3 regions of the Arthrobacter sp. NPDC056886 genome follow, and region 2 is predicted to be linked to each of the others. Evidence: riboswitches for the same ligand, from Rfam matches in the RefSeq annotation. Region 2 holds a riboswitch; each other region holds the start of a gene.
What was found. Region 2 has a riboswitch for cyclic di-AMP ahead of ACFRJ8_RS18505 (NlpC/P60 family protein). Riboswitches for the same ligand answer to the same signal wherever they lie in the genome.
Positions count from the first base shown of each region.

Region 1: linked by a shared signal. The riboswitch ahead of ACFRJ8_RS03740 (hypothetical protein) and the one ahead of ACFRJ8_RS18505 (NlpC/P60 family protein) in region 2 are both predicted to bind cyclic di-AMP.
Region 3: linked by a shared signal. The riboswitch ahead of ACFRJ8_RS16195 (hypothetical protein) and the one ahead of ACFRJ8_RS18505 (NlpC/P60 family protein) in region 2 are both predicted to bind cyclic di-AMP.

Region 1 covers NZ_JBHUBT010000002.1:135,093-138,360, reverse strand. Annotated here, with positions in the region: gene ACFRJ8_RS03750 (cation:proton antiporter) at 1-1,113, opposite strand, end outside; gene ACFRJ8_RS03745 (hypothetical protein) at 1,110-1,388, opposite strand; cyclic di-AMP (ydaO/yuaA leader) riboswitch at 1,592-1,762, shown strand; gene ACFRJ8_RS03740 (hypothetical protein) at 1,767-2,465, shown strand; gene ACFRJ8_RS03735 (sensor histidine kinase) at 2,563-3,268, opposite strand, start outside.
Region 2 covers NZ_JBHUBT010000011.1:48,921-52,188, reverse strand. Annotated here, with positions in the region: gene ACFRJ8_RS18515 (metal-dependent transcriptional regulator) at 1-22, shown strand, start outside; cyclic di-AMP (ydaO/yuaA leader) riboswitch at 173-385, shown strand; gene ACFRJ8_RS18510 (M23 family metallopeptidase) at 390-1,211, shown strand; cyclic di-AMP (ydaO/yuaA leader) riboswitch at 1,334-1,517, shown strand; gene ACFRJ8_RS18505 (NlpC/P60 family protein) at 1,813-2,571, shown strand; gene ACFRJ8_RS18500 (HNH endonuclease) at 2,792-3,268, shown strand, end outside.
Region 3 covers NZ_JBHUBT010000009.1:82,162-85,429, reverse strand. Annotated here, with positions in the region: gene ACFRJ8_RS16200 (glycosyltransferase) at 1-1,103, opposite strand, end outside; gene ACFRJ8_RS16195 (hypothetical protein) at 1,267-2,079, opposite strand; cyclic di-AMP (ydaO/yuaA leader) riboswitch at 2,084-2,269, opposite strand; gene ACFRJ8_RS16190 (ATP-binding protein) at 2,414-3,268, opposite strand, start outside.

The sequences.
Region 1 (3,268 bases), on a different contig from region 2:
CGCCGCCCGCGAGCCGGCGACGGCGCTCGCGGCTATGGTGACCAGCGCGCCGACCAGCAGGGCCGCAGCCTCGCCCGGGATCAGGACCTGAAGCTGCGTGCCGATGCTCGCCGCCGCCACCGGTATGCCGAGTTGGGCCGCCGACAACACCCCGAGGGGCAGCGGAAGCCCCAGGAAGGCCAGGCCGGCGTGCGTCAGCAGGGTCCCGGCTCCGAGGGCCAGTCCGAGGGCGATCATGTCCGGATGCCCCGCCAAGTCCTTGAGCGTTAGTGATGCACCAAGCCACACGAAGAACACTGGCCCCAGGAAACCGTCGCTGAGGGCGAACAGTTGCCGGGCCAGCCGCCTCGGTTCGCCGACGGCAGCCACCACAAGGCCGAGGGAAAAGCCTGCCAACATCACGGACACGTTGCTCCACGTCGCGACTGCGGCCAGGGCGAAGAGGACGACCAGCTGGATCCGCAGCTCGAGGGCAAACTTGCGGCTTTCCGAAAGTCGGTGCATGCGCCCGTTGATTCCCCTTCGATCGAGCCAGCGCAGGACGAAATAGAGCACCACCGCGCAGCCGGTCACCGTGAGCACGCCCAGCGCCGCGCGGCCTGCGTGCGGCGGGTCCACGAGGACCGGCAACGCCACAATGCAGGCTATGTCCGCGATGGCCACCTGCGCGGTCATGGCGATGACATGGGGTCCGCCGAGCCGCAGCGAATCGATGATCGGAAGAACCAAGGCGGCCGACGATGACGCCAGCAGCACTGCGTAGAGGGGAGCATGTCCAGTCCCGAAGAGCAGGCCGATGCCGGTTCCGACCGCCACCGCTGCCGCTGCGGCCGCAATAGCCCGGCGAGAGCCGTGGCCGAGGGCGGAGCGGATCTGGGGATCCCTCACGGGAACGTGGGTCCCGGCCACAAACATCATCAGCGCGAACCCGATGTTGGCCAGCAGAATAAACGTCGGGTCCGCAGGGTCCACCAAGCCCAGCCCTGAGCGTCCGATCGCGATGCCGGCCAGCAGTTCGCCCAGAACCACTGGCAACCGCCAGCGCACCGGCAGCGCCAGCAGGGGGCCGGCCAGGGCGACGACGGCGATCAGCGCCAGGGAGAGGAATGTCACGGCTCGCCGCCGCGGGCCGGTACCGGGCCTGACCGCCGCTCCACCACCGCGTAGGCCTTCCCGTCCAGGAAGGCCCAGTCATTGACAACCATGTACCCGAGGGCGTCCACCCGATCATTGAGGACGTGCTCGTCGAAGCCGCCGTCGCGCGGTTCCGCGTCCCACGTGGTCACGTGAACGTCCCGGCCGTCCAGGATCAGCAGCTCGGTGTTGACGTCGAAATCCGCGTGGGGCTGATTACTCAGCTGGCAGATGGCGACACAGTGGCTGTTCATTTCGGGCCTCCGCTCCGGCGTGGTGCTGATGGCATCATCCTACGTTCGGATGCGGCGCCGCCCCATGGGCAATGAGGGACCGTAGTGTGGCCGCCGTTACCTGAATGTGACATTTGCATGCGGTTCGCGTTACGGTGGATAGGCGCCTGTTGTCTCCGATACGGGCGCTCCCCAGCCGATTGCCTAACTCTGCCGCGGCCCGGGGATAACTCGCATCAACTACCGGCAGAGACGGGGAAACCACATTTGGCCTGCTGATTACGCAGGTCTTGGGGTGAAGCCGCACAGTGCCCGCAGCGACGGGCCCGGGAGTGCGGCCGGGTGACTCCCATCCGAATCCGACAGCTCACCTCGCAGGCACTGGGAGAGGCTACACTCATGTCTTCAATCAATACTTTTGCGCGCCATGCCGCCGTCCTCGCCGCCGCATCCGGCCTGGTCCTCACCAGCGGAATGGCAGCCAACGCAGCCGTAACACCTGCGCAGCGCGACTCCGCTCCGGCGTCCAAAGTTGACGTCAACGCACTGGTCAGTGCTCCCGTCAACGCCGATTCAAGCGTCAAGATCAGCTTTGACCGCCCGGCGGTAGCTACGGTCGCAGCACCGGTGATCGAAAAGCCCGTTGCCGCGGCGCCGGCTCCCGCCGCGGCCCCCGCCGTTGCCCGTGCTGCTGCGCCTGCAGCAGCACCGGCCGCTGCACCCAAGGCAACCATCAAGGTGCAGTCCGCTCCGGCAGCGCCTGCCGCGGCACCCGCTGCCGCCGGACGCAACGCCATCATGCTCTCGGCCGCGTACAGCCAGGTGGGCATCACCCAGGACTGCACCGCCATGGTGGAAAAGGCCCTTGGCGCCGCGGGCAAGCCTGTCGGTGACATCGGTCCCCGGGCCTTCCTTGGCCTCGGAACCATCGTTGCAGCCCCGAAGCCCGGCGACATGGTGGTCCAGTCCGGTCACGTTGGCATCTACGCCGGCAACGGCCAGGTGGTCAGTGGCGGCATGAACGGTAAGAACCAGACGATGGTCCACCCGCTGTCCTGGCTCACCGCGACCGGCGGCGTGACCTTCGTCCGCGCCTAAGCCGCACTGCCCCTTCCAGGGCCAGACAGTCCGGAAAGACCGGCGATCGATTCCCTTGGGGGCAATCGATCGCCGGTCTTTTCTGTGCATATGGTTCTCAGGGGTTTCCGTGCCCGGCCAGCGGAAGCGTGAATTTCATGACCGTGCCCTCGGCACCCGTCGCGGCCACCTCGACGGTGCCCCCGGCAGCGACGGCGATCTCCCGCACCAAGGCCAGGCCGATCCCAAAGCTCCGCTGTCCCTGTAAAGCGTCAGTGCTGGCGGTCCGCACGAAGCGATCAAAGATTCGGGCCTGATCGACGCCGGTGATGCCGGTCCCCGTGTCCGCCACGGTGATGACGGCGCGGCTCTGCTCGATCGACGTCGTGATGGACACCTGGCCGCCCTCAGGCGTGTGGGCAAGGGCGTTGTCCGCCAGTGCAAGTACGGCACGGCTCAGTGCATTCTTCTCGATCCGGGCCAGCGGCCGGGCATCGGCCACGAAATTCAGGCGCACCTTACGCTGGTCCGCGACCTGCTGGAGGCTGCCTGCGACGCTGGCGGCAGCGTCGGCAAGGTCGGCAGGCGGTGCGGAGCGGTCCGGGGCTTCCGCGGTTGCTGCGAGGAGCAGTTCGTTGACAATCCCGGTCAGCGTTGCTGCGTCCTCCCGGATACTGGCAAGGTCTTGGCCTTGCCTGGAGCCGGGCACGGTGTTGCGCTGGGCAAGCTGGATCCTGGTGTCCAGGATGGTCAAGGGTGTGCGCAATTCGTGGCTCGCGTCCTGGACGAAGCGCCGTTGCCTGGCCAGAGCATCACCGAGGGGG
Region 2 (3,268 bases):
CGTCTTCGTAACAGTGGCCTGACCAGCCACAACTCGTTGGTCATGGGACGACCCATGAGTTCTGCACAATTGCGGTTACGGATTTATTACCGGGCGGCTTAATCGCCTATAGTTAGTGGCCAGTACCGATACCAAAGCGTTACCTGATCCGAAGCCGAGCCCTGCCAGCGGATCAGTCGCGGAACCATCTCCTGGCAGGGGCGGGGGAACCACTTTCGGCTGCTGCTTCAGCAGCCTTGGGGTGAAGTCCGTCAGCGGCAAGCAGCTTCCACCGAAGTATCCCTGGGATGCCCCTGTGCCTGGCTGCTTGCAACGGCGGACCGGGTCTTTGATCTCTCTGACCCGAATCCGACAGCTAACTTCGCAGGCTATCCAGAGAGGAACCCTTCTTGACCACCCAGACCGCCAGGGGCCGTCGCCGCGCGACCGGTCCCGCTCCGGAGCCGCGTCCCGTCGTCGAGCATATGGCCGACCGCCCGCGCGACGCGCACCGCGATGAACGGCGTCGCCGGCGCAGTCCGTTCCGCCAGGTAACGGAGTTTGCCTCGGCCAGCGGGGTCGGCCAGAAGGCCGGGATCGCCCTGGCCGCAACTGGTCTGGTTCTTACCGTGACGGTCCCCGTCACGAGCCCGGTGATGGCCTCCAATACCGCCGGATCCGGCGCTCTGTCCGCTGCCGTGCAGCCGGATGTCACGGCCGCCGCGGCCGCAAAGGTCGACTTCAGCCGCACCGCCGTCACCACCAAGGGCGACCCCGATGGGAAGCTCAAGCAGCTGCTCAGCGCCCAGTCTGTGGGAAGTATCACCCGCGCGGCTTCGGCCGGCACCCTTGGCGCGCCGCTGGATCATCTGGTCACAGCCTCGCCCTACGGCTACCGTGTCAGCCCAATCACCGGAGGCGCGGGGGAGTTCCACCGCGGCCAGGATTTCGCTGCCCAGTGCGGCACGGCGGTCCATGCAGCGGCCAGCGGCACCGTGACCTTCAACGGATGGCATCCCTTTGGCGGTGGAAACCGGGTGGTCATTGACCACGGTAATGGCCTTGAGACCACGTACAACCACCTGTCCTCGGCCTCGGTCAAAGTTGGCCAGAAGGTATCGCGCGGTGACGTCATCGCGATGAGCGGGACCACCGGCGCCTCCACGGGCTGCCACCTCCACTTTGAAGTGATGGTCAACGGCGACGTCGTTGACCCCCTCGGCTGGCTCTAAATAGACGATGGGCCGCTCTCAAGTGCTTGTGACACGCCGTGATCTGAATGTGACATTGGGCCCGGACTCCTGTAGGGTTTGAAGCACGCCAACTTTTCCGAAGTTGGCGCTCTTGAGTGGATTGCCTAGCTCTGCCACCGCTCAAGGTCCGTTCGCATTACATCGTCTGGCAGGGGCGGGGGAACCAATTTTGGCCTTCGAAAGAAGGCCTTGGGGTTAAGTCGCAAAGCTTCCCAGGAAGCAGCGCGGCCGGGTGACTCCCATCCGAATCCGACAGCTCACCTCGTAGGCATTGGGAGAGGCTACTTTCGTGTCTTCACGCCACAATTTTGCGCGCATGCGCACCGGCGAGGCTCTTTCGAGCCCGCTGGAATCCACATCACGTGCCGCCCTTGCCGGCGCCCGGATGGGATCACGTTCCGCAGGCTCAATCTCTACCGAGTCCGGACAGCATGCAGTTTCCGCTTTTGGCGCGTCTTCGCAGTACACCCTTCGCTAAGTAACCCATTTCGGGGCGATCCGGCGTACCCCCAAGATGCCGGAGCGTCCTCAAACCGTGCCCGAAAGCGCGCGGTCCAAGGATCACGAAAGAGAGAACTTAATGACTACTCGTGCAACCGTTGCACGGCACCGCGCCGAGGTCACCAAGACCAACTCGCTGGCTGTTATTGCCAAGGCTGTCGGCGACAACGCCGGCGGCATGGGCCGTCAGGCCGCGGTCATCGCCGCAGCCTCCGGTCTGGTTCTGACCAGCGGAATCGCAGCCAACGCTGCTGAGACCAATGTTCAGCGCGAATCCACCTCCGCTTCGGCCCTGGAAGTCCAGTCCGCCGCTCCGGCCACCATCTCGGCCGCGTCCACCATCGCGATCTCCTACGAGAAGCCCGCTGTGACCACGTCGCCGGCTCCCGTCGTCGAGGCTCCCAAGCCCGTCGTGAAGGTCCAGGATTCCACGGCCACCCGCGCCGGTGGCACCGAGGCTGCCGTCAGCGGCGGCGTCGCAGCCCAGGCCCCCGCCGGCATCGGAAGCGGCTCCGGCGCGACCATCGCCGCCGCTGCCTACGCACAGATCGGCGTGGCGCAGGACTGCACCGCCCTCGCCACCAACGCCCTGGCCGCGGCCGGCATCCACTACCACGGCTGGCCGGCAGGCTACCTGTCCCTCGGCCGCACCGTGAGCGCCGGCGAGGCACGCCCGGGCGACCTCGCCTACTACCAGAACGGTGGCGTGGGCATGGCTCACATCGCGGTCTACGTCGGCAACGGCATGGCAGTCCACGGCGGCTGGAACGGCGGCACCACCGCGCTGTATAGCGTAAACGTCGGCTCCGGCCCGGTCTTCATCCGCGTCGGCGGCTAAGCAAGACCTCCAGCACCTTCGAAAGACCCCCGCCTGTCGGCGGGGGTCTTTTGCGTTCCCGTGCAGTGAACTTTCCGCGCTGAGGACATCGCCGATGAAAAAATATTCGGTGATCCGGCACCCGAGTGTTTACTCTTGTGTAATCGATCCATAGCCCGACCATGCAGAGGGCAGCCGGCCCTCGTGCCGCTGGCGGGTGCGGCCGTGAAGAGGTATGCGGATGCGCACTCTCGTTCTGAATGCTGGATATGAACCCCTGGCGGTCATCACCTTCCGCCGGGCGCTCGTCCTTGTCCTTACCGGGAAGGCCAGCGTGGTGGCCGAAGGGGACGACCCTGTCGTCGGCCCCCAGGACATTCTGGGCCGCCCGTCCGTGATCCTGCTGAACCGCTACATCCGGCCGAGATACAACACCATGACAGCGGTGAGCCGCCGCGGTGTGCTCCGCCGCGATGCCCACCGCTGCGCCTACTGCGGCAAGGCTGCCCACACCATCGACCACGTCCAGCCAAAGTCCCGGGGCGGAGCCGATTCCTGGGAGAACCTGGTGGCGGCGTGCCTGCGGTGCAACAACGCCAAGAGCGATCACACGCCGGCGGAGATGGGCTGGAAGCTCGGTTTTGTTCCGGGCCCTCCCAAGGGCGCCATCTGGCAGATCAAGGAACTTGAGAAGCCAACGCCGGCCTGGGATCCGTTC
Region 3 (3,268 bases), on a different contig from region 2:
GTGAGCAACGCGAGGAAATTTGCCAGCTGCGGGTCCATGATCCCGCGGCAGAGCAGGAAAATCGCCAGATAGGCCAGGGTGGAGGCGACGCCGATGCTGCCGAAGCGTACGAGCTGCCCGAAGAGGCTTCCGCCGGAGCTTTGTTCCTGGGTCCTTGAGGCGGCTGGCAGCGGTCCGCGGGCCAGGGCGGCGCGCAGTTCGGGCACCGGGACCCGGCCCGAAACCAGGTCCCGGCTCAACCGGGCCATTCCGCGCAAATCGGCGAGGGCAGTCTGGACGATGTCCACGCTGGAATCGGGGTCGTCGGTCCAGTCCACCGGGACTTCGTGGACGCGCAGGCCGCACTTTTCTGCCAAGACCAGCAGCTCGGTGTCGAAGAACCAGGCGTTGTCCAGCGTGTGGGGGAGCAGCTGCCGTGCCACGTCCGCCCGGATCGCCTTGAAACCGCACTGCGCATCGCTGAAGTGGGCGCCCATAAGGGACTGCAGCAGCAAGTTGTAGCTGCGCGAGATGAATTCGCGCTTGGGTCCGCGGACCACGCGCGAGTTGCGGGTTAGCCGCGTCCCGATAGCTAGGTCGGAGTGCCCCGAAATGAGCGGCGCGAGGAGCGGCCCGAGGGCGGCCAGATCAGTGGACAGATCCACGTCCATGTACGCCAGGACCGGCGACGGCGAGGCAAGCCACACTTTGCGAAGCGCGTTTCCGCGGCCTTTTTCGGCCATATGGACCACCTTCACTTCGCGCAGCTCGCGGGCTACGCGTTCCGCCGCCTTGAGCGTTCCGTCGGTGCTGGCGTTGTCCGCCACAGTGATTCGGAAGGAGTGCGGGAAGGCGCCGAGAAGGTACGCATGGAGCCGGCGCAGGCAGGCTTCGAGATCCCGTTCTTCGTTGAAGACCGGAATGGTGATGTCCAGCACGGGTGTGCTGGTACGCGTGTCAATGGCTGAGCGCCGGCCGCCGGGTCCGGCAAGTGGCCCGGCCGACGGGGCCGGGACGGGCGCGTCGGTCAGGGCGAGCCCCGACCGTGCAGCCGGTGCCGCCGGGCCGGCCGGCGTCGCCGTGGAGCGGGGCAGGGTTCCTGTGGCCTGGTCTGTGGATGTCATGGCTCAACTTTCCCGGCGGCCCATATGTGGGCTTTATGGTCAGGCTGTGCGGGTGCTGTGGAAGTCCGGCCAGTGCGGCAGGTCCGGCCGGGGAGACGCAAAAAGGGAGGCCCCGGATCCATGTGGATCCGGGGCCTCCCTTGGTGGGCCGGCTAGTGCCGGTTTAGTACCAGTTGTGCGCGTAGTGGAAGTTCAGTGCGCCGCAGGGGGAGCCGTAGCGTTCCTTGACGTAGTTCAGGCCCCAGTTGATCTGGGTCCGGTAGTTGGTCCTGTAATCGGCGCCTGCGCTCGCCATCTTCGAGGCGGGCAGGGACTGGACCACGCCGTAGGCGCCGCTGCTGGCGTTGGTGGCAGTCGTCTTCCAGTCCGATTCCTTGGTCCAGAGCTTATGCAGGCACTGCATCTGGTTAGGTGCCCAGCCATAGCGGCCCAGCTGGGCCGCGGCGTAGGCCTGGGCGCCGGCGGGATCGTCGATGGCGACCGGGGCCTTGGCGGGAGCGGGGGCCTTGGCGGGTACGGCTGCGCGAACCGGGGCCTTGGCGGGTGCGGGAGCCTTGGCGGGAGCGGCCGCATGAGCCGGGGTCTTGGCGGGAGCCGCTGCAGCCGGGGCGGTTGCTTTGGCGGGCTTAGCCGCCGGGGCCTTGGCTGCCACGCTGTGGTCCGCTTGAATAGTGGGCGCAACGATCTCGACCCGTTCGAAGTTGAGCTTGGCCAGCGGGTCGGCGCTAGTGGCCGTTTGGCTGCCAACCTTCGTCGTGTGGGCGCCCGGTTCTGCCGCCTGGGCGGCAGCGCCGCCCCCCACCAGCATGGCGCAGGCGGCGGTGATGACGGCGGCGCGGCGGCCGGTGATGCCGAGCCCGGTGGCCAGCCTGGACAGGGCGGATGCCTGCGTGGCCGGTTCGGCGCGGTGGCGCGACTTGGTGGAGCTGGAAGGGGAATCGCCGTCAGGGCGCGGCTGTACCTGGAATTCAGTCATGATGATGGCCTCTCAACGCCGGCGAAGTTAGCTGTCGGGTTCGGATGAGGTCATCCGGCCGCACGGAACATCACGTGTCGGCTTCACCCCGAGGGCGCATGAAATGCAGAATGCCCGGGAACTCTGGGTCCCCCGCCTCTGCCTGCTCTAGCGGAATCCGGGAAGCGGCAGAGTTTGGCGTCCATCCGGATATGCGGCACCAATGGCAGCGCACTCCTAAGACGCTACAGGACCCAAACGCTTAAGTCACATTTTGGTAACAGGAGTCACAGCGGCGGGGTGTCGGCTTGCGCCGGATACCCGGGGGATACCGACGTGCGGTTCGTGTGGCTGGCTACGCCGACGGCGGCGCCGCGGGCAGCCGCACGGCGAACTCCGTGCGGCCCGGCCGGGAGGTGACTTCGACGGTCCCTCCGTGGGCGTCCACGATGGACTGGACAATGGACAGACCCAACCCGCTCGTGCCCTCGGAGGTCGGCGCTGCAGTGGCCGTGCCCGAACCCCGGCTGCTGGCGGCCGGGCTGCCGGAAGCAGCACGGGAATCCGCGCCGGAAACCGAGCGTGCGGCGGCCCCGGACCGGGCCCCCGCCGTTACGACGGTTGAGTTAGCTGCGGCGTTGGCTGCGGGATTAGTGCGCGCCGCGTCGGCCCGGGCGAAGCGGGCGAAGACCTTGCCGACGAATTCCGGAGCGATGCCGTTGCCGTTGTCCGTCACGGTGACCACGGCGCTGCCGTCCGCCGAACGCATGACGCCTGTGACCACCTTGGTCCCGGGAGCCGTGTGTTTGCGTGCATTGGACAGGAGGTTGGCGAGGACCTGGTGCAGCTGGGTCGCGTCACCGCGCACCACCACGGGCTCCTCCGGAAGTTCCAACTGCCAGATGCGGTCCGGTGCCATGACTTTCTCGTCGCTCACCGTCTCGATGGCCAGCTGCGTGAGATCGACGTCGGAGATCTTGAGCGGCTGCCCCTCGTCCAGGCGCGCCAGCAGCAACAGGTCCTCCACCAACGTGGTCATCCGCTCGGACTGGCTTTGCACTCGGGCGAGGGATCTCGCGCCGTCGGGGGTGAAATGCTCGGTCATCCGCATCAGCTCCGTGTAGCCGCGGATGGCTGTAAGCGGGGTGCGCAGTTCGTGGGACGCGTCGGCGACGAACTGCCGCACTTTCATCTCGCTCTCCTGCCGGGC